2 regions of the Acidovorax sp. FG42 genome follow, and region 2 is predicted to be linked to the other one. Evidence: predicted binding sites of a transcription regulator. Region 2 holds the regulator's gene; the other holds the start of a gene.
What was found. Region 2 encodes LexA, which represses DNA repair genes until DNA is damaged. Its sites were predicted from a motif close to ACTGTATNNNNATACAGT; they were not measured.
Positions count from the first base shown of each region.

Region 1: ACODSM_RS08680 (PA0069 family radical SAM protein) is a predicted target of LexA. The motif match lies at 8,739-8,756, and genes of this name have one in related genera.

Region 1 is NZ_JBMDJM010000006.1:110,829-126,226, reverse strand. Features, by position in the region: gene ACODSM_RS08720 (SDR family oxidoreductase) at 1-468, shown strand, start outside; gene ACODSM_RS08715 (metal/formaldehyde-sensitive transcriptional repressor) at 639-905, shown strand; gene ACODSM_RS08710 (S-(hydroxymethyl)glutathione dehydrogenase/class III alcohol dehydrogenase) at 947-2,062, shown strand; gene fghA (S-formylglutathione hydrolase) at 2,236-3,108, shown strand; gene ACODSM_RS08700 (phosphoethanolamine transferase) at 3,145-4,863, shown strand; gene ACODSM_RS08695 (NAD(P)H-quinone oxidoreductase) at 4,913-5,947, opposite strand; gene ACODSM_RS08690 (LysR family transcriptional regulator) at 6,085-6,954, shown strand; gene ACODSM_RS08685 (GNAT family N-acetyltransferase) at 7,069-7,356, shown strand; gene ACODSM_RS08680 (PA0069 family radical SAM protein) at 7,455-8,708, opposite strand; gene ACODSM_RS08675 (ammonium transporter) at 8,913-10,115, shown strand; gene ACODSM_RS08670 (phospholipase D family protein) at 10,275-12,179, shown strand; gene ACODSM_RS08665 (tRNA dihydrouridine synthase) at 12,185-13,162, opposite strand; gene ACODSM_RS08660 (hypothetical protein) at 13,423-13,968, shown strand; gene ACODSM_RS08655 (methyltransferase) at 13,985-15,151, opposite strand; gene ACODSM_RS08650 (GNAT family N-acetyltransferase) at 15,227-15,398, opposite strand, start outside.
Region 2 is NZ_JBMDJM010000017.1:74,442-89,839, forward strand. Features, by position in the region: gene ACODSM_RS17225 (D-2-hydroxyacid dehydrogenase family protein) at 1-795, opposite strand, end outside; gene lexA (transcriptional repressor LexA) at 1,871-2,545, opposite strand; gene ACODSM_RS17235 (asparaginase) at 2,629-3,588, shown strand; gene ACODSM_RS17240 (hypothetical protein) at 3,609-4,028, shown strand; gene ACODSM_RS17245 (DUF6152 family protein) at 4,070-4,540, shown strand; gene adk (adenylate kinase) at 4,693-5,349, opposite strand; gene kdsB (3-deoxy-manno-octulosonate cytidylyltransferase) at 5,603-6,442, opposite strand; gene ACODSM_RS17260 (Trm112 family protein) at 6,439-6,621, opposite strand; gene lpxK (tetraacyldisaccharide 4'-kinase) at 6,650-7,759, opposite strand; gene ACODSM_RS17270 (ExbD/TolR family protein) at 7,765-8,199, opposite strand; gene ACODSM_RS17275 (MotA/TolQ/ExbB proton channel family protein) at 8,205-8,852, opposite strand; gene xseA (exodeoxyribonuclease VII large subunit) at 9,205-10,530, shown strand; gene ACODSM_RS17285 (superoxide dismutase) at 10,742-11,323, shown strand; gene ACODSM_RS17290 (DUF192 domain-containing protein) at 11,496-12,035, opposite strand; gene ACODSM_RS17295 (hypothetical protein) at 12,234-12,437, opposite strand; gene icd (NADP-dependent isocitrate dehydrogenase) at 12,663-13,922, shown strand; gene ACODSM_RS17305 (PAS domain S-box protein) at 14,310-15,398, shown strand, end outside.

The DNA of each region.
Region 1 (15,398 bases), on a different contig from region 2:
AACACGCTCGGCACCATCGCGATGACGCAGGCGGTGCTGCCGCAGCTCCGGCAGCGGCGCTCCGGGGTGATCGTGAATGTGACGTCGAGCGTGACGCTGGAGCCGTTGCCGCTGCTGTCTGTGTACAGGGCGAGCAAGGCGGCAGTCAACGCGTTCACCGAATCGCTGGCGCTGGAGCTGGAGTCCTTCAACGTGCAGGCACGTCTGGTCCTCCCGGGGCGCGCACCGCAAACCCGCTTCGGGGAGAACGCCCGCCCACGGATGGGCTCGGTTCCCGAGAGTTACGACGCCGTGGCCCAGCGTGTCTTCGCGGGGTGGGCGCAATCCCATGCGCTGGTCACCCATGCTGCCGACGTGGCGCAGGCCGTGTGGCGCGCCGCCACCGATCCGTCGTGCCCGATCCGGCTGCCTGCGGGCGCCGACGCGGAAGCCCAGGCTGCGGCACTGCACAGCAGCAGCGCGGCGTAAACCCCGGGGGCGAGGGGCAAAGGCGAACGCCAGCATATACTACCCCCTAGTAAAAGCATCTTTTGCACTCGTAGCGCTTATCTATCAAGCGCTTCAGATTTATACTACCGCCTAGTATCTCGTTCCATACGCCCCTCCCGCCACCCCTGGCCGTGACGGGCGCCGCCCCCATGCCCCATTCCGCCGAAGACAAGCAACGCGCCATCACCCGCCTGCGCCGCATCCGTGGCCAGGCGGAAGCGCTGGAGCGCGCCGTCGAGGCGGGCAGCGACTGTGCGCCCATCCTGCAGCAGCTGGCGGCGATGCGCGGCGCCGTGCACGGGTTGATGACCGACCTGCTGGACAGCCATGTGCGCGAAACGCTGATGGCCCAGCCCTCCGCCGCACCGCAGGCGCTGGACGAGACACTCACGCTGCTTCGCTCGTACCTGAAGTAGCCTCGCCCCTCTTCACCACCGCCCACCCAAGGAGCCACCCCATGAAATCCCGCGCCGCCGTTGCCTTCAAAGCCGGAGAACCCCTGCAGATCGTCGAGATCGACGTCGCCCCGCCCAAGAAGGGCGAAGTGCTCATCAAGATCACCGACACCGGCGTGTGCCACACCGACGCCTTCACCCTGAGCGGTGACGACCCTGAGGGCCTGTTCCCCGTCGTACTGGGCCATGAAGGTGCGGGCATCGTGGTGGAAGTGGGTGAGGGCGTGACCAGCGTGAAGCCCGGCGACCATGTGATCCCGCTCTACACCGCCGAATGCGGCGAATGCCTGTTCTGCAAGAGCGGCAAGACCAACCTGTGCGTGAGCGTGCGCGCCACGCAGGGCAAGGGCGTGATGCCCGACGGCACCACGCGCTTCAGCTACAACGGCCAGCCCATCTACCACTACATGGGCTGCAGCACCTTCAGCGAATACACCGTGGTGGCCGAGGTGTCGCTCGCCAAGGTCAACCCCAACGCCAACCCCGAGCAGGTCTGCCTGCTGGGCTGCGGCGTGACCACGGGCCTGGGCGCCGTCAAGAACACCGCCAAGGTGCAAGAGGGTGACACGGTGGCCGTGTTCGGCCTGGGCGGCATCGGCCTGGCCGTGATCCAGGGCGCCAAGCTGGCCAAGGCCGGGCGCATCATCGCCATCGACACCAACCCCAGCAAGTTCGATCTGGCCCGCACCTTTGGCGCGACCGACTGCGTGAATCCCAAGGACTTCGACAAGCCCATCCAGCAGGTCATCGTGGAGATGACGACCTGGGGCGTGGATCACAGCTTTGAGTGCATCGGCAACGTCAACGTGATGCGCGCTGCGCTCGAATGCGCGCACCGGGGCTGGGGCCAGTCGGTCATCATCGGCGTGGCAGGCGCGGGGCAAGAGATCAGCACCCGCCCCTTCCAGCTCGTCACCGGCCGCAAATGGCTGGGCACTGCGTTTGGCGGCGTCAAGGGCCGCAGCGAGTTGCCCGGCATGGTCGAAGACGCGATGGCGGGCAAGATCCAGCTCGCGCCGTTCGTCACGCACACCATGGGCCTCAAGGACATCAATGAAGCGTTCGATCTGATGCACGAAGGCAAGTCGATCCGCTCGGTCGTCAAGTACGCCGCGTAACCCGGCCACTCGCCAGCGCCCGCAGCCCCAGAAACAACGGGACAGTCTGGGTGCTGGCCCCGGCGGGCCATGAAAAACGGCCTGGAGCCGGTTTTTAGGTCTCCTACCAGCGAAAACTGCCTCAAGCGCTACGATTTATTGCCTGAGCAGCTATCAATTCAAGAGCAATCACCATGACCACTCCCCTGGACCTGCTCAGCAGCCACGCCTGCTTTGGCGGCGAGCAGCGCTTTTACCAGCACACCTCCACCACCATCGGCTTGCCGATGAAGTTCTCGGTGTACCTGCCGCCCCAGGCACAACAGGGCCCTGTGCCCGCCGTGTTGTACCTGGCGGGGCTGACCTGCACCGAAGAGACCTTTGCGATCAAGGCTGGCGCCCAGCGCCTGGCCGCCGAACTGGGCCTGGCCCTGATCGCACCCGACACCAGCCCACGCGGCGAGGCCGTGTCGGCCCTGCCCGGCGCCACGGCCAGCTGGGACTTTGGCGTGGGCGCAGGCTTTTACCTCGACGCCACACAGAGCCCCTGGAACACCCACTGGCGCATGGAGAGCTACCTGCTGCAAGAGCTGCTGCCCCTGGTGGGCCGGCACCTGCCCATCGACACGCAGCGCCTGGGCATCTTCGGCCACAGCATGGGCGGCCACGGCGCGCTCACACTGGCCCTGCGCCACCCCGGCCGGTTCAAGACGGTGTCGGCCTTTGCGCCCATCTGCGCGCCCACCCAGTGCCCCTGGGGCGAAAAGGCCTTCACCGGCTACCTTGGCTCCGACCGCACCACCTGGCTGGAGCACGATGCCACGGTGCTGATGCAGCACCAGCCCATCGCGCCCTACCCGGCCGGCATCCTCATCGACCAGGGGCTGGACGACAAATTCCTGGCCGACCAGCTGCACCCCCACCTGTTCGAGGCCGCGTGCCAGGCCATCGGCCAGCCGCTCACGCTGCGCCGGCACGCGGGCTACGACCACGGCTACTACTTTGTGCAGAGCTTTGTCGGCGACCATTTGGCCCACCATGCGCGGGGTCTTGGCGCCGGGCATTAATGCGCACTTAAGCAACTGGCAGCACACTCGGGGGCTATGCTTTTGTCCCTGCGGCGCCTGCTGCCCTTTGCCTCGGCTTCACGCTCGGAGCCTCCCACCGCATCCCCTGCCCCCCGCCCCATGCACCCCGCCTGGGTGGTGGTGCTGGTCAGCACCTGGCTGGCCACGGCCTGCAACGTGCCACTGTGGCAAGAGGTGGCCCAGCTGCCCGGCCAGGGCAGCCTGCGCGGCTGGGGCTTTGCGCTGGCGTTTGCGCTCATCGTGGCGGCGGGCAACGCCGCGCTGCTGAGCCTGCTGGCCTGGCGCTGGACGCTCAAGCCCGCTGTGCTGGTGCTGGTGCTGATGGCCGCGTTTGGTGCGTACTTCATGCTGGCCTACGGCATCGCCATCGACGCCAGCATGCTGGTCAACGTGATGCAGACCGACGTGAAGGAAGCAGGCGACCTGCTCAACCTGCGCATGCTGGGCACGGTGCTGATCCTGGCGGCGCCGCCGCTGCTGTGGCTGTACCGCCGCCCCGTGCAGCGCCTCACGGCCCTGCGCCATGTGGCGCACAACGGGCTGCTGCTGGTGGGCTCCATCGCCGTCATCGTGGTGTGCCTGCTGCTGGTGTTCCAGGACTTTGCATCGACCATGCGCAACCACACCAAGCTGCGCTACCTGATCAACCCGCTCAACAGCGTGTACGCACTGGGCAACATTGCCACCAAGCCCCTGCGCATGGACACCAGCAAGATCCTGCCCCTGGGCCGCGACGCCCAGCTGGGCGCCAGCTACGCCGGCCAGGCCAAGCCCCCGCTGCTGGTGCTGGTGCTGGGCGAGACGGGCCGCAGCGGCAACTTTGGTCTGAACGGCTATGAGCGCGACACCACCCCCCGCCTGTCGGCCCGCAAGGACCTGGTGAGCGCACGCAATGCCTGGTCGTGCGGCACCAGCACCGCCGCGTCGGTGCCCTGCATGTATTCGCACCTGGACCGCACGGGTTACGAGGGCCGCTCGGCCAACTACGAAAGCCTGATCGATGTGCTGCACCACGCCGGCCTGGCCGTGCTGTGGGTGGACAACCAGTCGGGCTGCAAGGGCGTGTGCGACCGCGTGGGTGAAACCAGCACCAGCACCCAGAAAGACCCGGCGCTGTGCGCTGGCGGCGAGTGCCTGGACCGCGCGATGCTCAAGGACCTGGACGCCCAGATCGCCGCCCTGCCTGCCGAGCAGCGCCAGCGTGGCACCGTGGTGGTGATGCACCAGATGGGCAGCCACGGCCCCGCGTACTACAAGCGCTCCGCGCCCGAGAACAAGAAGTTTGGCCCCGAGTGCACCTCCACCGCGCTGCAGGAATGCCAACGCGAGCAGGTGGTCAACGCCTACGACAACAGCATCGTCGAGACCGACCATTTCCTCGATTCAGTGCTCCAGTGGCTGGGAGCGCAGGAACAACATGCCCAGACAGCTATGATTTACGTAGCAGACCATGGTGAGTCGCTGGGTGAGAACAACATTTACCTGCACGGTCTGCCCTACTCCATTGCCCCCGACGTGCAAAAACACGTGCCCTGGATCACCTGGCTGTCACCCGCCATGCAGGCCCGCACCCACCTCACCACGGGCTGCCTGCAGCAAGACCTGGGCGAGCGTCGCATCACGCACGACCACTACTTCCACTCGGTACTGGGCCTGATGGATGTGAAGACCGAGGCGTACAACACCGAGCTGGACATGTTTGCCGCGTGCCGCAAGCCGGCCGCAGCGGGCTGAGGTGGGCCGAAAGCTGGGCGTTGGGCGTTGGGCGCTACGCCCCGCCCGCTCAGCGCGCCTCGGGCAGCAACAGGATCTTGCCGATGCTGGCGCCAGACTCCATGCGCCGATGGGCCTGTGCGGCATCGGCCAGTGCAAACGTGCTGTCGATCACCGGCCGGATCACGCCAGCGGCCAGGGCTGGCAGCCACTGCTGGGCAAACCGCTGGACCATGGCCTGCTTGACCTCGGGCGGGCGGGACTTCATCACGGTGCCAAAGATCTGCAGGTGGCGGTACAGCACCACATCCATGGGCAGCTCCGCACCCTGCGCGCCCCCTAGCAGCCCCACCGACACCAGGCGCCCGCCGTCGGCCAGCGACCGCACGTTGCGCTGCAGGTACGGAGCCCCGATGAAGTCAATCACCACATCCACGCCCCGGCCCTGCGTGGCCTGCGCCACCACCGCCTGAAAGTCTTCGCTGCGGTAGTCGATGAACACATCGGCCCCGCAGCCCAGCACGGCGGCACGCTTGTCGCCCCCGGCCGTGGCGAACACGCGCGCTCCCGCCGCATGGGCCAGTTGCACTGCGGCTGAACCCACGCCGCCCGCTGCGGCATGGATCAGCACCGACTCGCCCGCATGCAGGCGCGCCAGGTGGAACAGCGCCTCATGCGCGGTCACGAACACCTCGGCCACGGCGCCAGCGGCTACCAGGTCCATGCCCGCAGGCACCGGCATGGCCATGCGGTGGTCGATGCGCGACAGCTCCGCGTAGGCGCCGCCGCCTACGATGCCCATCACGCGGTCGCCCACGGCAAAGCCCTGCACCTCAGGCCCCATGGCGACGACGGTGCCCGCAATCTCCAACCCCATGGTGTCGGCATCGCCAAAGTAGGCACGGCCATAGGCCCCCTTGCGGTGCAACAGGTCGGCCCGGTTGACGCCGATGGAGGCGTTGCGCACCAGCAGGTCGTGCGGGCGCACCTCGGGGACGGGGATATCGCGCGCCACCAGCACTTCCGGGCCGCCGAAGTCATCGAACACGATGGCTTGCATGGTGGGTTGTGGGTTTGCAGGTTGTTCGGCCGCTGGTGTGGACATGGGTGTTACTCCTCAAGCAATGGTTTCAGTGCCTTCAAGGATAGAGCGCCACGCAGTGATTTAAACGCAGCAATTTCGCTCTATAGCGATGCAAATTTGCATCACACTCACCCCTCATCCGCAACCTCCATACGGCCATGAACTGGGACGACACCCGCATCTTTCTTGCCCTGACCCGCGCGCCCTCCTTGCGCGCCGCCGCGCGCAGCCTGGGCGTGGACCAGGCCACCGTCGGGCGGAGGCTGAACGCGCTGGAGGCCGAACTGGGCGCCAAGCTGTTTCTGCGTGCCAAGGACGGCTACCTGCTCACCGCTGCAGGCGAGACAGCGCTTGCCGCCGCCCGCCGCATGGAAAGCGCGGCCCTGGACCTGCGCACCCGCATCGAGGGTCAGGACACCAGCCCGGGCGGCCTGGTGCGTGTGACCAGCACCGACTCCATCGCCATCGATCTGCTCATGCCCGCCATCGAACGCCTGCAGCATCATTGGCCCCACATCCGCGTGGACCTGGAGGTGTCCACCCAGTTGCTCAGCCTCAGCCGCCGGCAGGTGGACATCGCGTTCCGCAACGTGCGGCCCGAGGCCCCCGACCTGGTGGTGCGCCGCGTGGCGTCGTGGCCCGTGGGCCTGTTTGCCAGTGCAGGCTATGTCGAGCGTTTTGGCATGCCCGTGCCCGAGGACGAGCTGCGCGGCCACCACCTGGTGGCCTACGCGCCCTACCTGGAGCACAACGCGTTTCTCACAATGGCGGGTGTGCCCGCGCGCCAGGCCCGGATCGCGCTGGCGGTGCGCTCCAGTCTGCTGGTGCGCAAGGGCGTGGCGGCGGGCATTGGGCTGGGCGAGATGCCGGTGTGGATGGGCGAGCGCGAAGGCCTGGTGCGTATCTGGCCCGAGCGCCGCCGGGCGAACGACTACGAGGTCTGGCAGGTGATGCACCCCGACCTGCAACGCACCGCCCGGGTGCGCGCCACCGCAGAGTTTTTGTCCGAGGCGTTCCAGATCGGGTAGCACCCTCACCGATGGAGTCAGCCCTTCGCGTATTGGCCTGCGAGCGACGTCCAGTGCGGCTCCAGCATCCTGTGCCCCATACTCTGGCGCACATCTTTGCCACTGCAACGAACCATGTCACACACCATTCACCACCAGGAGCAGGACGCCAAAGGCGCGTTCTACATCACGCACGACGGCCAGCGCCTGGCCGAGATGACCTACAGCCGCACCAACGCCACGATGATCATCGTCGACCACACCGAGGTGGACCCGTCGCTCAGCGGCCAGGGTGTGGGGCGCGCGCTGCTCGGGGCGCTGGTGGAGTGGGCACGGACAACAGGCACCAAGGTGGTCCCGCTGTGCCCGTTTGCCAAGGCACAGTTCGGCAAGGACGCGTCTATCCGCGACGTGCTGGCCTGACGGGCCTGTGGACGATGCGGCCGCCGGACCTAGTTCCGCAGGGACCAGCAAACAATTCGAGCGCCCCAACCCGCGCCCGTCGAGATCGCAAAGAGCCGCTAAAACAAGCTGCCCTGCCCGCGCAGCAGCCCCGGCCTGAACTGGCCCAGGTCCAGGCCCTCACGCTCGCGGTTGAGCCCCAGGCGACGGCAGGTGTTGGCAAAGCGCTGGCGCAGCAAATCGGCCCACAGCCCGCTGCCCTTCATGCGCGTGGCGAAGTCGCTGTCATAGGTCTTGCCGGCAGCGCGCTGCGCATCGGTGAGGTGGTGCAGGTCTTGCACCCGTGCCATGACGCGCGCTGCACGCTGCGGGTAATGCACCGTGAGCCATTCCCGAAACAGCGCATCCAGCTCCCAGGGTAGGCGCAGCACGGTGTAGAAGGCGGTGCGCGCACCGGCGTCGCGCGCGGCCTCCAGTACCTGCTCCATGTCTTCGGTGATGAAGGGAATCTGCGGCGCCACGCTCACGCCCACCGGCACTCCCGCCTCGGCCAGGGCACGTATGGTGCGCAGCCGCCGGTGGGGTGCGGCAGCACGGGGCTCCATGCGGCGGGCCAGTGTGGCGTCTAGCGTGGTGATGGTGACGTACACCGCCGCCAGGCGCTGTGCGGCCAGCGGGGCGAGCAGGTCCAGGTCGCGCTCCACTCCGCTGGATTTGGTGATCAGCGAAAACGGGTGGCGCGCCTCGCGCATCACTTCGATCACGCTGCGCGTGAGCTTCAGGTCGCGCTCTACAGGCTGGTAGCAGTCGGTGGCCGAGCCGATATTGAGCAGGCGCGGCACATAGCGTGGCTGCGCAAGCTCCTGGCGCAGCACCTGCGCAATGTTGTGCTTGGCCACGATCTGCGTCTCAAAGTCGAGCCCGGGGGAGAAATTGAGGTAGCTGTGCGTGGGCCGCGCGTAGCAGTAGATGCAGCCATGCTCGCAGCCCCGGTAGGGATTGACCGATAGCTCAAAGAAGATGTCGGGCGAGTCGTTGGCGCACAGGGCACTGCGCGCGGTCTCGAAATGCACGCGGGTGACGGGCGAAGGACGGATGTCGCCTTCCCCGTCTTCGCATGCAGCAAGCCCGCCCGGCGCCCCGGAGCCCCATTCATCTTCGCCCTCCTGGCATCCGTCGACCGTGACCAAATCCTGCGCATTGCCAGTTGCCCTGACATGGCTCCACCCATCATCTGCGGGCTCCCGCTGGTCTTTGGCAAACCGGTGCGCCATGGCCGTCGCCGCCCCTCGGCCGCGAATGGCTTGCAGCGGGACGCGGATTTCCTGCGGCTGCTCGGGCAGGTCGTCTTCAGGAGGGGGTAAGAGGCCCATAGCGAGCGGGGGTGGAGTCGGCGCTAAAAAACTGTTTATTTATACAGTATTTTGAGCCTCCATTCTTCCATCACACCATCAAGCCCCAAATCAGTGCAAAACCTTGCACCAACTCTTGGCGCGCTTCTTGCTTCAACTTGGTGCAAATCTGTGGCGTCTCACGAAAACGCACCAGAGTCGATCAATCACTATCGCGAGGACGTTATGGAAGCACTCAAACAGGGCACAGATGCCTTGTTCATCTTGCTCGGGGCGATCATGGTGTTGGCCATGCACGCCGGGTTTGCGTTTCTGGAGCTGGGCACGGTTCGCAAAAAGAACCAGGTGAATGCGCTGGTCAAGATCCTGGTGGACTTTTCGGTGTCCACGGTCGTCTATTTCGTCGTCGGTTACACCGTGGCCTACGGCACGCATTTTTTTGTTGGCGCAGAGTCGCTGGTGCAGCTCAGCGGGTATGCGCTGGTCAAGTTCTTCTTCCTGCTCACGTTCGCAGCCGCCATTCCGGCCATCGTGTCGGGCGGCATTGCAGAGCGCGCCAAGTTCTGGCCGCAACTGATGGCAACGGCAGTCATTGTCGGTTTTGTGTACCCGTTTTTTGAGGGCATCGCCTGGAACCAGCATTTTGGTGTGCAGGGCTGGATCAAGGCCGTGACGGGGGAGGAGTTTCACGACTTTGCGGGCTCGGTGGTGGTGCACGCCATGGGCGGCTGGATTGCCCTGCCAGCGGTGATCCTGCTGGGCTCCCGCGCCAACCGCTACCGCAAGGACGGCGCGATCTCGGCCCACCCGCCATCGAACATTCCCTTCCTGGCGCTGGGCGCCTGGATCTTGGTGGTGGGCTGGTTCGGCTTCAATGTAATGAGCGCGCAGTCCGTGGACAAGCTCTCGGGACTGGTCGCCGTGAACTCGCTGATGGCGATGGTGGGCGGTACGCTCGCCGCCCTGGTGCTGGGCAAGAACGACCCCGGCTTTGTGCACAACGGCCCGCTCGCAGGTCTGGTGGCCGTGTGTGCGGGATCGGACCTCATGCACCCGCTGGGTGCGCTGGTGGTGGGCGCAGTGGCCGGGGCCATCTTTGTGCTGATGTTCACCCTGACCCAGAACAAATGGAAGATCGACGACGTGCTGGGCGTGTGGCCGCTGCACGGCTTGTGCGGCACCTGGGGCGGGCTGGCTGCGGGCCTCTTTGGCAGCAAGGCATTGGGCGGTCTGGGCGGGGTGAGCCTGTCGGCCCAGCTCATCGGCACGGGCCTGGGCGTGGTGTGGGCCCTGATCGGCGGCGTGGTGGTATACGGCATCCTCAAGCAGACGGTGGGCATCCGGCTGACGCAGGAAGAAGAGTTCGACGGCGCCGACCTGAGCATCCACAAGATCAGCGCCACACCCGACCGCGAAGTGAGCTGGTAACCCAACACCTGGCGACGGCCTCGGACCGGCGAGGGACCCGGTGCAGGGCCAGATGCGGGCCCAAGCCTTCGCCTTGGCGCGCTGTCTGACAGCGGATGGACCGGCGCGCAGCTATACCTGAGCCCTGCGCCCCAGCGGCTCCACGGTCACAATCGCGCCATGCTGTCTTCGCCCCCCTTGTCCCTCACCCCGCCCCAGTCAACCCGCCCCGGCTGGCCGCGCTGGGTCGTGCTGCTGGTCGCCATGGCCCTCGCGGGCTGCGCGGGCCTGCCCAAGGAGGTGGACCGCCCGGTGTCGGTTGCTCTGGCTGCCCCCGGCGATACCCCGCTGGGGCAGCTCGTCGCAGCACGCAGGGCCGCCGAGGGGGCACGGCATGCCTCAGGGTTTGCACTGCTCAGCGGCCCACAGGCCGCCTACAGCAGCCGCCTGGCCCTGGTCGACGCCGCCCAGAAAACCCTGGACCTTCAGTACTACGCCATCCATGCAGACGCCAGCAGCGAGCGCCTGCTGCTCAGCGTGATGGCCGCGGCACAGCGTGGTGTGCGGGTGCGCGTGTTGCTGGACGACTTTCACAGCACCGGGCGCGACGCGCAGGTGATGCGGCTGGCGTTTGTGCCCAACATTGAGATGCGGATGTTCAACCCCGTGACCGGTGCCCGGGGGTCGCCCATCGGCCGCATGCTGAGCCTGCTGGGCGACTTCTCGCGCGTGCAGCAGCGCATGCACAACAAGCTGTTCATTGCCGACAACGCCATGGCCGTCACCGGGGGACGCAACCTGGGCGATGCCTACTTCGGTAACGCCGATTCGGGCAACTTTGTGGACCTGGACGTGCTGGCCGCAGGCCCCATCGTGCAGGACCTATCACGCAGCTTTGACAGCTACTGGAACAACGAACGCGCCTACCCGGTGCAGTCGCTTATCACCCAGAGCGAACTCGACCACTTGCGCGACAGCATCCGAGTGGCCGACGAAGGGCGGAGGCGCCGTGTCGCAGGCCAGGGTGGCACCACGGCGCCCGACCGCTCACCGCCCGACATGGGGCCCGGCACCACCGCTGCGCAGCGGGCGCGCATCTGGAACTACGAGCCCATGGACCTGGAGCGCACGCCCTTTGTCTGGGCAGCAGCAGCGGTCCTGGTAGACCAGCCCGCCAAGATTCCGGCCGACAGCGCAGCGGTGGGCAGCGTGCCCAATGGGGCCGCCCCTGCAGTGTCCCCAGCGCCACCCAGTCCTGCCGCGAGCACCCCGGCAGGGGTACCCGGCAACCTGAGCAGCCCCAGCAGTCCCAAGGCCGCTGCCGCCGCGCTGGTGTCGGGCTCCCGCAAAGTAGCGACAGCAGACAGTCCACCAAGCCCCCTGCCCCGCACCGGCACCGAGGTCAACGAAGCACAGACCGATACGGTGGTGGATGGCCTTCTGCAGCTCATGGGCCAGGCGCGGCGCGACCTGCTCATCATCTCGCCCTACTTTGTGCCCGGGCCGGACATGGAGGCCGCCTTTGCCGCAGCGCGCGCACGCGGCGTGCGGGTGCGGGTGCTGACCAACTCGCTGGCCTCCAACGACGCGCCCATTGCGCACGCCGGTTACGCCCGTCACCGGCCGCAGCTGCTGGCCATGGGGGTGGAGCTGTACGAGATGCACAGCGAGTTGCCCGGCGTGCTGCGGGGGGCGCTGGGCGTGTCGGGCAGCATGGGCAACCACAGCGCGGGCGTCGTGGGTTCGCAAGGCGGCTCGCGCGCCATGCTGCACTCCAAGCTGCTGATCGTGGACGGCCGCTTGCTGGTCGTGGGGTCAATGAATCTGGACATGCGCTCACAGCGGCAGAACACCGAGGTGGCGCTGCTGATTCGCAGCACGGAGCTGTCTCGCCGGGCCACCACGCAGATTGACGCGGCACTGAAAGAGTCCGCCTGGCAGGTGCAAGCCACCGACCAGGGCCTGCGCTGGCGTGCTCCTGAGGGCAGCGGGCTGCCCGACGCCACCACCGAGCCCGACGCCAGCGCCCCCCTGCGGCTGATGCTGCAGCTGCTGGGACCGCTGGCCCCGGACCACCTGCTGTAGCCGGTTTAAGCCCCTTGGGCGCAGCCAGCCCGGGCCTGCAGCTCTGCCACCCACACGGTGATGGCCCGCTGGTCCGTCATGGTGCGCACATGCTGGTAGGCCACCTCTGCCTCGGCAAACCGGCGGCGCAGCAGGTTGAGCCATTGCTTGAGACGCCCTGCGCGCTGGCGCGGCTCCAGGTCGTCACACACCAGCTGCCAAAAGGCGGCCAGGTGTGGCACCAGATCGGCCCACACCACGGTGTCCGAGTCCGGACGCCCCGCATCAGCAGCCCGAATGGCGCGTGCCAGGCCGGGGTCCGCCACAATGCCCCGCCCCAGCATCAGCGTGTCGCAGCCCGACACCGCGCGGCAGCGCTGCGCGTCGGCCACCGTCCAGATCTCGCCGTTGGCCACCACCGGAACGGAGACCGCCGCACGGATGGTGGGAATGTGCTCCCAGTACGCCGGTGGACGGTAGCCATCGGCCTTGGTGCGCGCGTGTACCACCAGTTCGGCCGCGCCGCCCGCCTGCATGGCCTGGGCGCATTCGCGCATCAGCCCCGTATCGTTAAAGCCCAGGCGCATCTTGGCCGACACCGGCAGGTGCGCGGGCACAGCGCGGCGCACAGCCCCCACCACAGCCGCGATGCGCTCGGGATCCTGCAACAGCGCAGCGCCACCACCATGGCGGTTGACGACCTTGGCGGGGCAGCCAAAGTTCAGGTCGATACCCTCAGGGCCCAGTGCTGCCAGGCGCGCAGCGTTCTCGGCCATGCTGACCGGGTCGGAGCCCAGCAACTGCGCCCGCACGGGCACACCGGCCAGGGTGCGGCTGCCATTGCGCAGCTCAGGCACGTAGCGCAGGAACACCTTGTCGGGCAGCAGGGTGCCGGTGATGCGGATGAACTCGGACACGCAGCGGTCCACGCCCCCCACACGGGTCAGCACATCACGCAGCACAAAATCCAGAAGCCCCTCCATCGGGGCGAGCAGCAAGGTCATCTCAGGGGGCTGCTGGCTCGATGGGCCCTCTCGGAAAGAGGGCCTCCACAGGCACTCAGCAGCAAAAGTCAAACAAAACCAGCTTCAAGCGCTAGTGCAATATGCGCTGGGAGCTATCAAATAAGGAGCAAATGTACGGACACGTGGCGCCCAACGCAGCGCCGGTCAGCCCGTGATTGTGATGCAGGACACCCAAGGGGTCATCACGGCGTCACGCCCGGCTGGTGCAATGCCCGCCTCAGACTGCCACGGAGCCACCCATGCTGCTGCAAAAAACCGAGAAAGCCCGCCTGGAACTCTCGCCCGGTGTGCGCACCCTCAGCCTGCGCGAACGCTCTTTGCTGTTGCTGGCCGACGGCAAGCCGCTGTCAGACCTGCAAGCCATGTACAACGGCATCGGCGCGCAGATCGTCGAGAACCTGATGCGCCAGGGCTACCTGACCGGGCCGGCAGACCTGCCGCCCACACCAGAGCCCACCACACCCACGCCCACACCGTCCATTGAGCGCCCCGCACCCGGCGAATCATTGCGATCACTGGCCGGGGCCCGCATGTACCTGTTTGACACCTGCGAGCGCCTGTTTGCGCGCCGCGACCCGGTGCTGGCGCAGCACTTTCGGGAGGCGCTGCGCGCCGCCAAGGACCGCACCAGCATGCTGGATGTGGGCGAGGCCATGTTTGAGGAAGTCGCGCTTGCAGCAGGTGCCGAGCGCGCCGCCAGCCTGCGCGAGCGGCTGGACCAGTTGCTGCCCGCCAGCCCGGTGGCTGAAAACTTTGCCGCTACGCAGCCTGCGCTGCTGGATTGAGCCGCTCAGTGCGGATTCAGGCCGCAGCCAACCGCCACAGGGACGTGACCTCGGCCGCACGCGCAGCGTGCAGCGCATCCTGCGCGTCGGCGGCCTTGGCATGCACCGGCTTGACGTCTTGGCGGCCACGCACCACCAGGCCCGCCTCGGCAATCCACGCCAGCAGTTGCTCGCGCGGGCGTAGGCCCAGGTGCTCTGCCAGGTCCGATAGGATCAGCCAGCCCTCGCCGCCGGGCTCCAGGTGGGCCGACAAACCTGCCAGAAAGCCCTTGAGCATGCGGCTGCCTTCGTCGTACACGGCGTGTTCGATGGGGGAGTTGGCGCGCGCTGGCACCCACGGGGGGTTGCACACCACCAGCGGCGCACGGCCCGGCGGAAACAGGTCCGCTTGCACAAGCTCCACACGGTCCAGCAGCTGCAGTCGTTGCAGATTTTCGCGCGCACAGGCCAAAGCACGTGGGTCCTGGTCAGTCGCGACCACCCGTTGCACCCCCCGGCATGCCAGCACGGCAGACAACACCCCTGTGCCCACGCCAATGTCGAACGCCAGCGCCTTGCTGGGCAGCGGGGCTGCGGCCACCAAGCCCACATATTCGCCCCGCACCGGAGAGAACACCCCATAGTGCGGGTGAATGCGGTTGAGCGGCGGGGCACCCAGCGCAGGGATTTCGACCCCTTTCTTGCGCCACTCGTGCGCGCCCACCAGTCCCAGCAGCTCACGCAGCGTGGCTACCGAGCGCTCGCCGGTCGCTGGCCCCCAGGCCTCGGTACAGGCCTGGCGCCAGTCCGGGGCGCGGCGCAGCGCAATGCTGTAGTCGCCTTCAAGCGGGATCAGCACCGACGCCAGCACCCGCGCGCGCTGCGCCTGCGCCTGGCGGTGCAGGTGAAACGCCTCGGCTGGGGTCGCCGCCGCGAGCTTCTGGGACGCTTTTGCCGCCGCCTTGCGCGGCTTCTTGTCAGCCCGGCGCATCAGCGCCTGCAGCAGGTGCCGCGCGTTCTGAAAATCGCCCTGCCACAACAACCCCGTGCCCTCGCAGGCCATGCGGTAGGCGGTGTCGGCGGCCAACGTGTCGTCGGCCGTCTCCACCCTGCGCGGCGCCGCAGCGCCACTCTCGGAGCGCCACAGGGCTTGCCGGGGCTGGCCCTGGTGGGTCCAGTGGATGGTGGAAGGAGTGGTGGACATCAGCGTCTGACAGTGCCGCGCACAGTCCGAAGGGTTGGAAAGGGGCGCGGCGACGCGGCGGGGTGTCGTGGCACCTTATGCGTTGATCGGGCGCTTCAGGCGGACTTCTTCAATCTTCACGCCACCGATCACGGCCGTCTTGGCTGTGGACAGCTCGCGCTTGAAGCCGGCCAGCTCGTGAAAGCGCAGTGCGCGCTCGTTGCGCAACGGCACCCAGGCGGTGACGTTGGTGCAGCCTTCTTCTTGC
Region 2 (15,398 bases):
GCCTGGACGACCCCGGTTGAGGGCCGCGATCAGTGCGTCCGGCTCGATCAGTTCTGCACGTGATGTATTGACCAGCAGCGAAGTGGGCTTCATGCACGAGAGATCTTCGAGCGAGATGATGCCGCGCGTCTCGTCGTTCAGGCGCAGGTGCAAAGAGATCACGTCGCATTGCGAGAAGAACTCTTCCCGCGTGGCCGCAGCCTGATAACCGTCTGTCAGCGCCTGCGCGCGCGATGCTTCACGGCCCCAGACGCGCACGTTCATGCCAAACGCGCGTCCGTACCCAGCCACCAATTGACCAATGCGGCCATAGCCCCAGATACCCAGGGTCTTCCCCCTCAGCACGTTGCCAATCCCGAAGTTGGCAGGCATCGAGGCGGTCTTGAGACCAGACTGCTGCCAGGCGCCATGCTTGAGGTTGGAGATGTACTGGGGCAGTCGGCGCATGGAGGCCATCACCAGGGCCCAGGTCAGCTCAGCCGGTGCCACAGGGGACCCCACCCCCTCTGCCACGGCAATGCCGCGCTCGGTACATGCCGCCACATCAATGTGGCTGCCAATCTTGCCGGTTTGTGCAATGAGCTTGAGCCGAGGGAGCTTCTCGACCAATTGGCGCGTGATCTGGGTCCGTTCACGGATCAGCACGATAATGTCTGCATCTTTGAGCCGCACCGAAAGCTGCCCCAGCCCCTTGACTGTGTTGGTGTAGACCTTGGCGGTGTATGCGTCGAGCCGCGATGCGCAATGCAGCTTGCGCACTGCATCCTGGTAATCGTCGAGGATCACAATGTTCATCCCGACATTGTGCCTTGGCGGGCGCAGGGAAGAGCCACCTGAGCCCTGTGGGCAAGCCAAAGTCTCCAATTTTTGGTGACGGAGTGCTGCGCAGATACCGGAAATAGCCGCATCACTTCGCACGACCGCACGATTGGCGCAGGCTGGCGTCAGTGTTTGGTGTCGATCAAGATCTGGTAAGGCTCTGCACCAGCCTTGGGGCTGTGGGGACGGTCCTAACACCCCTCATCGGCGGTAGCTCCGTAGTCTGAAGACGAGGCCGCCACAGTGGTCGGTACGCAGGAGCGTTTGCCACCTTAGGCGCCCGCAATGTCCAGTAAATCAGGCCCTGAGAGCCTCGGATGCCGCCAAACGGTCCAGCTCTGCGCAGACGTCTGCCATGCGGCCTGCAATCACCAGGCGTCCGGTACTTGCGGCATCAGAAGTCCGGCGCAGCACTTTGGTTGTTCGTGGGCTGCAGGATGTCGTCCCCACCGCTGATAGGAAAGCTTGCCGTTTGCTGCCTGCGATGTGCGTTGGCAGAAAGGAGCGGTGTGTGTCGGGCGAACGGGCTGGACTTTCTGGCGTTCGTGCAGGTGGTTTGGCCGTAAAAGGCCAGTTCCCGCGAGGAGCGCGTGGTCCCTGGTGCTGTTCAGCACGATGAAGTGCGGCAACGTCTGCAGCCCGTCTTTGCGAAATAAAGGGCGATGCATTCCCAAATTCAGTGGGCTCTCTCGTCACTGCTTGCGCTAGCAGGACCGTCCTACCTGCGGGCGTTTGCTCCGCACTCGCAAACAGCCTTTTGAGGCGGCGAACAGGGCTCTGCAGGGCAGAAAGGGTGAACAAAGCAATTCCCATGTGAAAACTCCGAAAGTCGGGGGTTGAACATAGGCAGGATTGCAAAGTGGCTGAGTACCAGAACACCCAAAAGCAGCGCGAGACCATCCCCTGCGGTGCAGGCAGCTGCCCCGCCGATTCATCACACATAGCTTGGGAGTTGTTGGCACTCAACGGGACCCGCATCGCAGGGCTGGTGTACTGATCAGAATCTGTCCACCAAACGCCCGCCACCCACGGTGCGGCCCCTGAGCGCGTGCTACATCAGCATGGTGTTGCGGATAAGGCCCACTGCCAGGCCTTCGATCTCGAAGGGCTCACCCGGCTGCACCACGATCACGGGATAGTCTGGGTTTTCGGGCAACAATTCAATGGCGTTGGCGGTGCGGCGAAGGCGCTTGACAGTGACGTCGTCACCCAGGCGGGCGACGATGATCTGGCCGTTGCGGGCTTCGCGAGTGGACTGAACGGCCAGCAAATCGCCATCCATGATGCCCGCGTCACGCATGGACATGCCCCGCACCTTGAGCAGGTAATCGGGCTTGTGCTGGAAGAGCCTGTTTTCTACGCTGTAGGTCTGGTCTACATGTTCCTGCGCGAGAATGGGCGACCCCGCAGCCACCCGTCCCACCAAAGGCAAGACCAGTTGCGACAGGCCCGGGATGGGCAGGCTGAACTGGCTGCCGCGCGCGGCGTTGATGGAGCGCACCGTGTCGCTGCGCAGGCGGATGCCCCGCGAGGTGCCACTGACCAGCTCAATCACCCCTTTACGGGCCAGTGCCTGAAGGTGTTCTTCGGCCGCGTTGGCTGACTTGAAACCCAGCTCGGCCGCGATTTCTGCGCGGGTGGGAGGCGCGCCGGTGCGTGCGATAGCGGTCTGGATGAGATCCAGAATCTGCTGCTGGCGGGCGGTGAGTTTGGGGTTGTCGAGCATGGTGGTTTCCGGTGCGGGCGGTTACAGTGATGAATAACTGTTTTTTAATCCAGTAACTGTATTTTTCACCAGTTTTTCGGAGTATGCAAGTGAGTGGGCAAAAAATTGTGGTTTTGGGCACCGGTGGCACGATTGCGGGCACCTCGGCCCAAGCGGGGGACAACATTGGCTACACCGCCGCGCAGGTGGGCGTGGAACAACTGCTGACGGCCGTGCCCGGTCTGCAGGCTCTGGCAGGTGGCGCCTTGGTTGCAGAGCAAGTTGCGCAGATCGACAGCAAGGACATGGATGGTGAGGTGTGGCGCACGCTGGCATCGCGTTGCGCCCACCATTTGAATGACTCGGAGGTGAGGGGGGTGGTCATCACCCACGGTACGGACACCCTGGAAGAAACGGCGTGGTTCTTGCACGAAGTGCTGGATGCCGCCAAGCCCGTGGTTCTGACCTGCGCGATGCGGCCTGCCACAGCCTTGACCCCCGATGGCCCCCAGAACCTGCTGGACGCGGTGGCAACGGCATTGGCACCCGGTGCAACGGGTGTGCTGGCCGTTGCGGCGGGTGAAGTGCATGGCGCACGGCATGTGCAAAAAGTGCATCCCTACCGCGTCAATGCCTTCAGCTCGGGGGATGCTGGACCTCTGGGGTGGGTGGAAGAAAGTGTGGTCCGTTGGGCATGCAATGGCCCAGTAGTGCCGGTAAATAATGCCGTTGGTGCTATGAATAATATAGTGAGCGCTGCGACTTGGCCGTGGGTGGAAATCGTCATGAACCATGCGGGGGCATCGGGCAGGGCGGTGGATGCGCTGGTGCGAGAGGGCGTGCAGGGCCTGGTGGTGGCCTGCACCGGCAATGGCACGATCCACCACGATTTGGAGGCCGCTTTGGTGCGCGCGCAGAACGCCGGAGTGCGGGTGGTGCGCTCCACCCGCTGCGCGGAGGGGCAGGTGCTGCCCAAGCCGGGTGATGTGCTTCCCGCCTCGCAGGGCCTGTCGCCGGTGAAGGCGCGGGTTGCCCTGATGCTGGATTTGCTGCGGATGCATTGATCTAAAAAGGGCCGGCAGCCGTGTTCACCGCACTCAAGACACACGCCTGGGCGTACCCCGCGCTGGAGGTCGTCCACATCATCGGTATTGCGTTGCTGCTGGGCAATCTGCTGCTGCTGGAGGTGCGGGTCTTCGGACGTGGTGCGGCATTGCCGGTGAAAGACCTCGCGCGGCTCGGTCTCGCAGTGGCGCTGTGCGGCTTCGGATTGGCCGCAGCGTCGGGGCTGCTGATGTTTGCCACCCAGTCTGCGGAGCTGCTCAGCAACCGCGCCTTCACCTTGAAGATGCTGTTGTTAATGCTTGCGGGCTGTAACGCGGCGTGGTTTCATGCACGCGGTTCGCTTGCAAGCCTGGATGGGTTGGCACGCTTGCAGATGCTGGTGTCCACCGTGATCTGGCTGTCGGTGGTGGCCTGTGGCCGCTGGATTGCGTACCTTTGATATGACCCCTTGAACCGGGTTTTATTCCTACGGGAGTCTTTATGGGCTTGCAACGTCGTCATGTGCTGATCGCCGCGAGTGCCTTGCCTTTGGGGGCACACGCGCACCACGGCTGGAGCAGTTTTGATGCGGACCGACCGCTGTATCTGGAGGGCACAGCGCGCAAGGTGCGGTGGCAAAACCCGCATGCAGAGCTGGAGCTCGAATTGCCCGCTGCGCTCCGGTTGCCTCCAGATCTTGCCCAGCGGCCTGTGCCTGCACAGACCGCGCCGGTGGACGGACGCGCACTACTGGCCAAAACCGTGCTGCCCACCCGCAAGGACCGGGTCTGGGAGGTTGAGCTGGCTCCGTTGACCCGCATGCAGGCCTGGCTGGTGCCAGAGATCAAGCCGGGTACGGCCGTGTCGGTGGTGGGCTTTGGCCTGCGAGATGAAAAGGGTGAGGCAGTGCTGCGCGCCGAATACCTGTTTGTGGACGGCAAGGCCTACGGGTTACGGTCCAGCCCCGCCTGAGCCCAGGCACGTGCCCGCAGCGGGCGGTTGTCGCGGCCACCGCGCGGCAGGGCGGCCCATGAAAAAAGCGACGCCCTGGTGCGGTGCGTCGCTTTCAGGAGGCTTGACTGCCCAACGTGCGTCAGGCGGATCTTGGCCCTTGGTTCATTGCATCAGCTGGCCAGCGCCTGCAGCGCGCGCGCAGTGATCTCGTCCACGCTGCCCGTACCGCTGATGGCGCGGTACTTGGGCGCTGCGGCGGGTTCGGCCTTGGCCCAGTTGCTGTAGTAGTCCACCAGGGGGCGCGTCTGGTCGCTGTAGACCTGCAGGCGCTTCTTGACGGTTTCTTCCTTGTCGTCTTCGCGCTGGATCAGTTCTTCACCGGTCACGTCATCCTTGCCTTCGACCTTGGGTGGGTTGAACTTGACGTGGTAGGTCCGGCCGCTGGCCGGGTGCGAGCGGCGGCCGCTCATACGTTCGATGATGGCGTCAAAGGGCACATCGATTTCGAGCACGTAGTCGAGCTTGACGCCGGCGGCCTTCATGGCGTCGGCCTGGGGAATGGTGCGGGGGAAGCCGTCAAACAGGAAGCCGTTGGCGCAGTCTGGCTGCGTTATGCGCTCCTTGACGAGACCGATGATGATGTCGTCGCTGACCAGGGCGCCCGAGTCCATCACGGCCTTGGCCTGCAGGCCCAAGGGGGTGCCAGCCTTGACGGCGGCACGCAGCATGTCGCCGGTGGAGATCTGGGGGATGCCGTACTTCTGGCAGATGAATGTGGCTTGCGTGCCCTTTCCGGCGCCAGGCGCGCCCAACAGAATCAGTCTCATGGATGTCCTCGAAGGTTAGAAATCGGGTGGCGCCGCTGGCGGGGACGTTCGAAGGGCGCCTGTAGCCGTTCTGTGCGCCCGGGATGCGGTGCTCTCGTTACAGTTGAGGATAGCATGTGACCACCTTGCGCGGACTTACATGGGTGACCGTTTCTAGGTCGGTGCCTCCATGGGAGCGCTGCAAGGGTCATCTGTGCGACCCCGGATGCATCCAACATGCACGCCAACGCGGATCGTTGGCGGCTGAAAACTGTCAGCGAAACAGCGCGCGGACCCGCTCCAGGTCCTCCGGTGTGTCCACGCCAGGGCCCGGCGCCGCGTCTGCCAGGTGAACGGCGATGCGGTGGCCGTGCCACAGTGCACGGAGCTGTTCCAGCGCCTCGATGGCCTCGGTCGGCGCAGGCGCCAATTGTGGAAACTCCCGCAGAAACCCCGCGCGATAGCTGTAGATCCCAACGTGGCGTAGCGGTGCAAAGCCTTGCAGTGCCTTCACGCCGGGCTGGGCGGCCTGTGCTGCACCCTGCCACCAGGCCGTGCCAGTATGGTCGCGCCCAAAAGGGATGGGCGCGCGGCTGAAGTAATGGGCCAGGCCCCGCGCGTCCAGCACCACCTTCACCACGTTGGGGTTGGTGTAGTCGGCCAGGGACGCGATGGCATGGGCGGCGGTGCCCATGCTGGCTCCAGGGCGCTGGCCGTATTGACCATCTCGATCTTGCAGCAGGGCGGCCACTGCATTGATGAGCGCGGGGTCTATCAGGGGCTCGTCGCCCTGCACGTTGACAACGATATCGTCACCCTGCAGCCCCAGTTGTGTGCAGGCCTCGGCCAGCCGGTCACTGCCGCTGGCGTGGTCGGCGCGGGTCATGACGGCATCCACACCATGGACTGCGCAGGCTTGCAGGATGCGGGCGTCGTCTGCAGCCACCACCACGCGGACTGCGGCGCTCTGCGCAGCGCGCTGGGCTACGCGCACCACCATGGGCAGGCCCGCAATGTCGGCCAGGGGCTTGTCGGGCAAGCGGCTCGACGCCATGCGTGCCGGTATCAGCACGGTGAAGGGGCTGTGGGCTGCGGGGGGCACGGGGGCGCTCACTGCTCCAGTTCCTCGTCGGTCAGGGTGCGGGCTTCGTTCTCCAGCAGCACCGGGATTCCGTCGCGCACCGGGTAGGCCAGCCGCGCGCTGCGCGAGACGAGTTCCTGAGCCTCGCGGTCATACGTCAAAGGGCCTTTGGTGACGGGGCAGACCAGCAGTTCAAGCAGTTTTGGGTCCATGGGGGAGAGGCTTTCCGGGTGGGTTCGTTCAGGCAGGGGCAGATGATAGCGGCGGCTTCTTGCCTCCTGGGCTGGGATTGATCTGGTTCAGCCAGTCATCCAGGGCAACAAAAAAGCGCGGGTCCAGCTGCGTGGCCAGCGGCACAGCCAGAGCGTCCGGATGGCGCGCCCAGAGCTTCACCGCGTCCTTTTCTGTGCAAACTAGCCGTAAGCGCTGGTCGGATATGCGCTGCCAGCTATAAAAATCATAGTGATCGGGTAAGGCCTCGGTGTGCTCCAGCGTCAGGCGCTGGGTGCGCAACATGGCAAAGAACTCGGCGGGTCGGGCCACAGCGGCCACCGCATGCAGGGGCTGCCCTTGCAGTTGTGCCAGTGGCACGTGGTGGCCGTCCGATTGCACGGCATAGGGCGCCAGGCTGCGTTGGAGGGCAAATGCCAGCGCTGTGGTGCCGCGCGGCGGTGCGCTGCCTGCATGCAGCACCATGTCCACGGGGCGGGGCCAGGGCTCCCGCAGCGGGCCTGCGGGCAGCAGAAAGCCGTTGCCGATGCCTCGGTCGTTGAAAATGCAGATTTCCAGGTCACGCCGCAGTGCCAGGTGCTGCAAGCCGTCGTCGCAGACGATCACGTCGGTGTAGGGGTGGGCCGCTAGTAGCGCACGTGCGGCGGTGATGCGCCGTGGGGCCACATACACGGGCACTACGCTGGCACCTGCCACGCTGCGGGCAATCAAGGCCGGCTCGTCGCCCACCTCGCTGGCGGGGCTGTCGGGTTGCACGGCACGGCAGTCTTGTGTACTGCGACCGTAACCGCGCGAGATCACGCCCGGGCGCAGACCACGCGCCTGCAAGTGTTTGACGAGTGCGATGACCACCGGGGTCTTGCCGGCGCCTCCAGCAATCACGTTGCCCACCACGATGACAGGGCGGCCCGGGTGTTCGGAGCGAAGCCAGCTCCTGCGGTACAGCCAGCGGCGCAGGGCTACCAAGGCGCCATACATCAGGGAGACGGGCCATAACGCCCATGCCGCTGGACCCCGGGATTGCCAGATGTTTAGCAGCCGTTGTTCGGCCGTGGCAGAGGAGGGAGAGGAGGCCTGCGGGGCCGAAGCCCGGGGCGGCTGCGGCCCGGAAGCGGCCATGCCCGTCAGCGGCTGGCCGCGCGGCCCGACGCGGACGACTGCGTGGCAAACGTGATCTGCGTGAGGCCCACGCGGCGCGCGGCTTCCATCACAGTGACCACGGACTGGTGTGGCGACATGGCGTCGGCGCTGATGATGACCACGCTGTCGCGGCCTGCGGTGGCGGCACTGCGCAGAGCCTGGGCGATGGCATCCACGCTTTTGCCTTCCACGCCGGTCTTGTTGACGGCGTAGCGACCGTCTGCGGCCACCGACACGATCACTTCCTTGGGGTGGTCGCGCTGTTGCTCGGCATCGGCTACGGGCAGGGTGAGCTGCAACTCCGTGAACTTGCTGTAGGTGGTGGTGAGCATCAGAAAGATGAGGATCACCAGCAGCACGTCGATGAACGGGATCAGGTTGATCTCGGGCTCATCCTTGGCGCGGGGGCGAAAGTTCATGGCGCTTATTTGGCTTTGCGCAGGCGCAGGATGTGGCGAACGAACTGCTCCGAAGCCAGCTCCAGCGTGAGCAGGTAAGCGTCCACGCGGGCCCGGAAGTAGCGCCAGAAGATCAGCGAAGGGATCGCCACGATCAGGCCAAATGCCGTGTTGTAGAGCGCAATCGAGATGCCATGTGCCAGCTGTGCCGGGTTGCCACCGCCCATGGCCTGGCCCACACCGCCGCCGCCGGCTTGCGAACCAAAGATCTCGATCATGCCGATGACGGTGCCCAGCAGGCCCAGCAGCGGCGCGGCCGAGGCGATGGTGGCCAGGGCCGACAGGTACTTCTCCAGCCGGTGCGCTACCGCGCGGCCGGTGCCTTCCATGGCGGCGCGCAGGTCGGTTTCGCTGCACTGGGGGTTGCTGTTGAGGGTACGCAGGCCGCTGGCCAGCACTTCACCCAGGGCCGAGTTCTGGGCCAGCTGGTTCACCACATCGGGGGTGGGCAAGGCCTTGGACGACACCGTGATGGCTTCGTCGAGGAGTTTGGGGGGGGCCACGCGGGCCGTTTTCAGGGCCAGAAAACGTTCAAAAATCAGTGCCAGTCCCAGGACGGAACACGCGATCAGGGGCCAGATGGGCCAGCCTGCGGCTTGTATGATGGACAGCAAATCTCTCTCCGCGCAGATGAAAGCAATCGGCGATTATGGCCTAGCTTGCGGCGGCCACCGCGTCACAAACCGTTACGTTATCGCGAACGCCACCCATCACCGCGCTCACCCACAAAAACTGTGGATAACTTTGTGGGCAACCCACATCCGCAGCCCCGCAAAGTGGCTCCGCGCCGTGCTTGCAACAGATTGATGAAAAATTGTGCAATGAAAAACATATATAAATCAACAACTTGCACGTGTTCTCGTGTTTTGCGGCCGATTGGGGTGTCTGGGTTGAAGGCAGCGCCCGCTGGCCCGAAACTGTGGAGTACTCGCAGGGGGGGCGCCACGCCAACGCGCGCCGTTTCTCATGTTTGATCGCTCAAGCCCAGCAGCGGCGCCCCGTATCTGGGAAGTTGGCGCGCTGTGCCGCGCCATTGCTGATGCTCTGGAGGCGCGCTTCAATCCTGTTGCGGTGCGCGGGGAGATCACGGGCTTCTCGCGCGCGTCCAGCGGTCATTGTTATTTTTCGATCAAGGACGCCAACGGGCAGTTGCGCTGCGCCATGTTCCGCCGCGCAGCCACGCTGCTTGACTTTTCGCCGCGCGATGGCGAATTGGTGGAAGTGCGCGGGCGGCTTGGCGTGTACGAGGCGCGAGGCGATCTGCAGTTCATCGTGGAGAGCATGCAGCGTGCGGGGCAGGGCGCGCTGTTCGAGCAGTTCCTGCGCCTGAAGGCGCAGCTCGACGCCGAAGGCCTGTTCGACACGGCGCGCAAGCGCCCGCTGCCGCTGCAGCCGCGCGGCATTGGCCTGGTCACCTCGGCGGGTGCGGCTGCGTTGCACGATGTGGTGACGGCGTTGCGCCGCCGGGTGCCGCACATTCCGGTGGTGCTGGTGCCCGCGCAGGTGCAGGGTGTGGCCGCCCCGCCGTCGATCATTGCGGCGCTATCAAAACTGTATCTGCTGGCGCAAGCGGGGCGGGCGCAGGGGGGTGATTCGAATCCCAATCCGCCCATTGACGTGATTCTGCTGGTGCGTGGGGGCGGCTCCATCGAGGACCTGTGGGCCTTTAACGACGAGCAACTGGCCCGCACCATCGTGCAAAGCCCGGTGCCCCTGGTCAGCGGGGTGGGGCACGAGACGGATTTCACCATCGCCGACTTTTGCGCCGACCTGCGCGCTCCCACGCCCACGGCGGCGGCCGAGCTGGTGGCCCAGCCGCGCGAAGTCTGGCTGGGAGCGCTGGAGTTGCTCGCAGGCCGCCTCAGCGATGGCGTGCAGCGCCAGCTCGATACCCGTCAGCAGCGCCTGGACCAGGCCGCCGCCCGCCTGGGACGCCCCTCGGGCCTGGTGGCGCGCCAGCAGTTGCAGCTGGCGCGCCTTGCGCAGCGCATGCGCCATGGAGTGCTCCTGAAAATGCAGCGCCTGGCGCAGCGCCAACAAGCGCTGGAGGCCCAATTGCCCCAGGCTCTGCAACGCAGCGTGGCGCAGAACGCCGAGCGGCTGGAGCGTGCCGCCCTGCGGCTGGAATTGCTGGACCCGCGCCTCGTGCTGCAGCGCGGTTATGCGCTGCTGACCGACACCAGCGGCCAGGCCGTCACCAGCATCCGTCAGGCCCAGCCGGGCGACGCACTGCGGGCCACGCTGTCCGATGGGGCTGTGGATGTGACGGTGTCGCAGCCCCGGCTTTTGTAACCGGATCGTGCAGGACGGTGGGCGGCTGGCAGCCCGCCTGTAGGACATGGGCGGTTTGTGGCGCTGCGGGCGGAATCCGGGAGCCCACATGCTGCACAGGTCACCTGATGTTCCTACAATGCCCCCTTCGCGCTGTGTCCGACTGCATTGCTCAGGAAAGCCCGCGTTGCAGACGGCATCCCAGAATTTCAAACCACGAGGAAACACCACCATGGAACACACCCTTCCCCCGCTGCCCTACGCCATCGACGCCCTGGCCCCGCACTACAGCCAGGAAACCCTGGAGTACCACCACGGCAAGCACCACAACGCCTACGTGGTGAACCTCAACAACCTGCAAAAGGGCACCGAGTTCGAATCCATGACGCTCGAAGAGATCGTCAAGAAGTCGAGCGGCGGCATCTACAACAACGCTGCGCAAATCTGGAACCACACCTTCTTCTGGAACTGCATGGCTCCGCAAGGTGGCGGTGAGCCCTCGGGCGCGCTGGCCGCAGCCATCAACGCCAAGTGGGGCAGCTACGCCGCCTTCAAGGAAGCCTTTGTGAAGTCCGCCGTGGGCAACTTCGGTTCGGGCTGGACCTGGCTGGTGAAGAAGGCCGACGGCAGCGTGGACATCGTGAACACCGGCGCCGCTGGCACGCCCCTGACCACCGCCGATAAGGCCCTGCTGACGGTGGACGTGTGGGAACACGCGTACTACATCGACTACCGCAACATGCGTCCCAAGTTCGTCGAAACCTTCCTCGACAAGCTGGTGAACTGGAAGTTTGCTGAAGCCAACTTCGCTTGACCGCTCCAGGCAGTCGCGGTGTGGAGTTCTGTCCACATCGCACTGACAACAAAAAACGGCCCTCGGGCCGTTTTTTGTTGCTCCACAGAAAAGTTGAAGTCTTTTCGACCGGATGCGCTAGTGAATCATGCCTGTGCTGCTATTGAAAATATAGCGTCAGCCGCCGCTTGCTTTACTGCCGGGCAAACGGGGTCCCGCCGAGTTTCGCCCCGGCCTTGATACCCTTCTTGGCAAACCAGCCTTGGTTCATCTCCAGCACGTAGCGCACGGGCTTGGCCGAACAGTGCGAATCCAGTGTCTGGGGCTTCATGTCCTCCAGGTTCACGATGGTGCCGTCATCGGCAATGAAGGCCGCCGTGAGCGGCAGCAAGGTGTTCTTCATCCAGAAGCACTGCTGCGAGGGCTGTTCAAACACAAACAGCATGCCCTCGTGCGCGGGCATTTCCTTGCGGTACATCAGGCCCGTCTGGCGCTCCTGCGGGGTGAGGGCGACCTGGGCATCGATGCGGTGCATGCCAGCGGTCAGCTCCACGCGCCGCAGGTTCATCTGGGGACCTTCCTGCCCCTGGGCGACCCCGGCGGGCACCGCCAGTGCGCCCACCACCAGCCCAGCACACCAGGCCCCGACGGCGCGGCGGGCGCGACTAGGAACACCGGTCGCCGCGCGCAGGGCGGCGAGCGGGAAGGCTGGGAGGGCGCGTGAGGCGGTCATGGGCGGGGCTTTCTGGCAAAAAAAGACAACACGAAGTGCGGCAACTGCGCCAGGGACGGACTGCAGCGGTCGCGAAAAGTTCAGGCGGTGCGCAGGGCGTCTGCGCCACCAAAGAAAACGCCCGCAGGAGCGGGCGGTTTTGAATCAGCGAAGGCCTGAGGGCCCAGTGGCGGGTACGGCAGGCCTTGCAAAGCTGGTTCAGGCGGCCTTGTGGGCAGTTTTCTTCTTGGCGACCTTTTTGTGGGTCTTTTTCTTGGCGACCTTCTTGGTGGCCGGAGCTGCTGCCTGGGCCGTCATGGGAGCGGCTGCAGGAGTGGTGGTGGCAGGGGCGGCTGCGGGTGCCTGTGCAAAAGCACCAGCAGTGAACAGACCGGCCACGAGGACAGCGAGGAGTTTTTTCATATATGCCGTTTCCAGTGTGAACGAAGGTTGAAGGGCCGGACGAATTCCGTACGGCTCCACTCGCAACGATAGCAGCGCACGGCCCGTTGACAGGGTCTTCCACGAAATTTTTTGTCATTAGAATGGTTTGAAACCACACTGCCATGCCTGTGGCGGTGCATCTTTTCCTCGCTTTGCCCCTCATCGACCGAATCAGACTCGGCGCATACCGGAGACTCCCCACCCATGACCACCTACCAGCACATCGTGGTGCCTGCCGAAGGCCAGAAAATCACCGTCAACGCCGACATGTCCCTGAATGTGCCGGACGAGCCCATCATTCCCTTCATCGAAGGCGATGGGACGGGCATGGACATCACGCCCGTCATGATCAAGGTGGTCGATGCGGCTGTGGCCAAGGCCTACGGCGGCAAGAAAAAGATCCACTGGATGGAGGTGTACGCGGGCGAAAAGTCCACCAAGGTTTATGGCCCTGACGTGTGGCTGCCCGACGAAACTCTGCAGGTGCTGCGCGAGTACGTGGTCTCTATCAAGGGCCCGCTGACCACGCCGGTGGGTGGCGGCATCCGCTCGCTGAACGTGGCGCTGCGCCAGGAGCTGGACCTGTATGTGTGCCTGCGCCCCGTGCAGTATTTCAAGGGCGTGCCCTCGCCGCTGAAGGAACCTGAAAAGACCAACATGGTCATCTTCCGGGAGAACTCGGAAGACATCTACGCAGGCATCGAATTTGAAGCCGAGTCCGACAAGGCCAAGAAGCTCATCAAGTTCCTGCAGGACGAGATGGGTGTCAAGAAGATCCGCTTCCCCAACACGTCCGGCTTGGGCGTGAAGCCCGTTTCCATCGAGGGCACGGAGCGTCTGGTGCGCAAGGCCATCCAGTACGCCATTGACAACGACAAGCCCAGCGTGACCATCGTGCACAAGGGCAACATCATGAAATACACCGAAGGCGGCTTCCGCGACTGGGCCTATGCGCTGGCACAGAAAGAATTCGGTGCTGAACTCATCGACGGCGGCCCCTGGTGCCGCCTCAAGAACCCCAAGAACGGCAAGGAAATCACCATCAAGGACAGCATCGCCGATGCCTTCCTGCAGCAGATCCTGCTGCGTCCGGCGGAGTATTCGGTGGTGGCTACGCTGAACCTGAACGGTGACTACATCTCCGACGCGCTGGCGGCGCAGGTGGGTGGCATCGGCATTGCCCCTGGCGCCAACATGTCCGATTCGGTGGCCTGCTTTGAAGCCACCCACGGCACTGCGCCCAAGTACGCGGGCAAGGACTACGTAAACCCCGGCTCCGAGATCCTCTCGGCCGAGATGATGCTGCGCCACATGGGCTGGACCGCTGCTGCCGACCTGATCATCAGCTCGCTAGAAAAGTCGATCGCCTCCAAGAAGGTGACCTACGACTTTGCCCGCCTGATGGAAGGAGCCACCCAGGTGAGCTGCTCCGGGTTCGGACAGGTCATGATCGACAACATGTAAGACCGCACAGCGCCGCCACCCACACGGCGCGGTCGGTGACGTGTTGATGCCCCCGATCCTTGATGGGTTCGGGGGCTTTTTGTTTGGGGCGTGGCCTTTGCGCTTTGCAGTGGATCGCGATGGGTTGCAGCCTTGGCACTTCAGTGTTGGAGTTTTGCCGCGTTCCCCCCTAATATGGTTCGGCGCTCTCGCCGCATTGCGTTGTCCCCTGCTGTCTTGGAGCTGGGGCCACGCAATGCGGCGAGGGGTGGCTTGAGTACATAGCATCGTGAAAGTGCTGTGTGCCCTCACCACCCACACCAAAAACACCGACACCGGGGCCAACGCAGGGCGCACCCAGGCACAGCCAGCACTGCGATGCAGCCCCATCCGGAGCGAGAGGGCTGCATGGCGACTGAATTTTCTGCCGCGTACTGGGAGCAAAACCCCGATGCATTGTTGGTGCTGTCGCCCCAGGGCGTGGTGCTGGAGTGGAATCCGGCGGCCGAGCTGATGTTTGGCTATTCGCAGGCCGAAGTGCAGGGGCGCTCCGTCCTCGACCTCATCGTGCCCCAGGGCCGCGCGCACGAAGAAGACCTTTTCCGTGCCGAGGCCCTGCGCCTGGGCACCTCGGTGCAAGAGGCGGTGCGCCGTCGCAAGGATGGCTCGCTGGTGCATGTCAATGTATCGACCAAGGCCGTGCGCGATGCCTATGGGCAGGTGTTGTACTTCCTGTCGAGCAAGAAGGATGTCACGCAGCTCAAGGTGCAGCGCGATGCGAAGCTGCTGGAGGCACGGTTTCGCGATCTGCTCGAATCCACCCCCGATGCGATCGTGATGGTCAACGTTACCGGGCGCATCGTGCTCGTCAACTCCCAGGCCGAGCGGGTGTTTGGCTACCCCCGTGCCGAACTGCTGGGGCAGGCGGTGGAGGTGCTGCTGCCCCACCGCTACCGCGGCGCCCACCTGGGCCACCGCAGCGGCTTTTTTGGCCAGCCACGCACCCGCACCATGGGGGCGGGGCTGGAGCTGCACGGCCTGCGCAAGGATGGTGGAGAGTTTCCGGTCGAGATCAGCCTGAGCCCCATCGACACCGAAGAGGGCACCATGGTGATGAGTGCCATCCGCGACATCACCGACCGCAAGCGTGCGGACCAGAAGTTCAAGGACCTGCTGGAGGCCGCGCCGGACGCCATGGTCATCGTCAACCGCGAGGGGCACATCGTCCTCGTCAACTCGCAGGCGGTCAAACTGTTCGGCTGGAGCCGCGACGAGCTGCTGGGACAGCCCATCGAGTTGCTGGTGCCCCAGCGCTTCAGCGCCCGGCACCCGGACCACCGGCGCAATTTTTTTGCCGAGCCACGCACCCGCTCCATGGGCGCGGGGCTGGAGCTGCATGGCTTGCGTAAGGACGGCAGCGAGTTCCCGGTGGAGATCAGCCTGAGCCCGCTGGAGACAGAGGAGGGCCTGTTTGTCTCCAGCGCCATCCGTGATGTG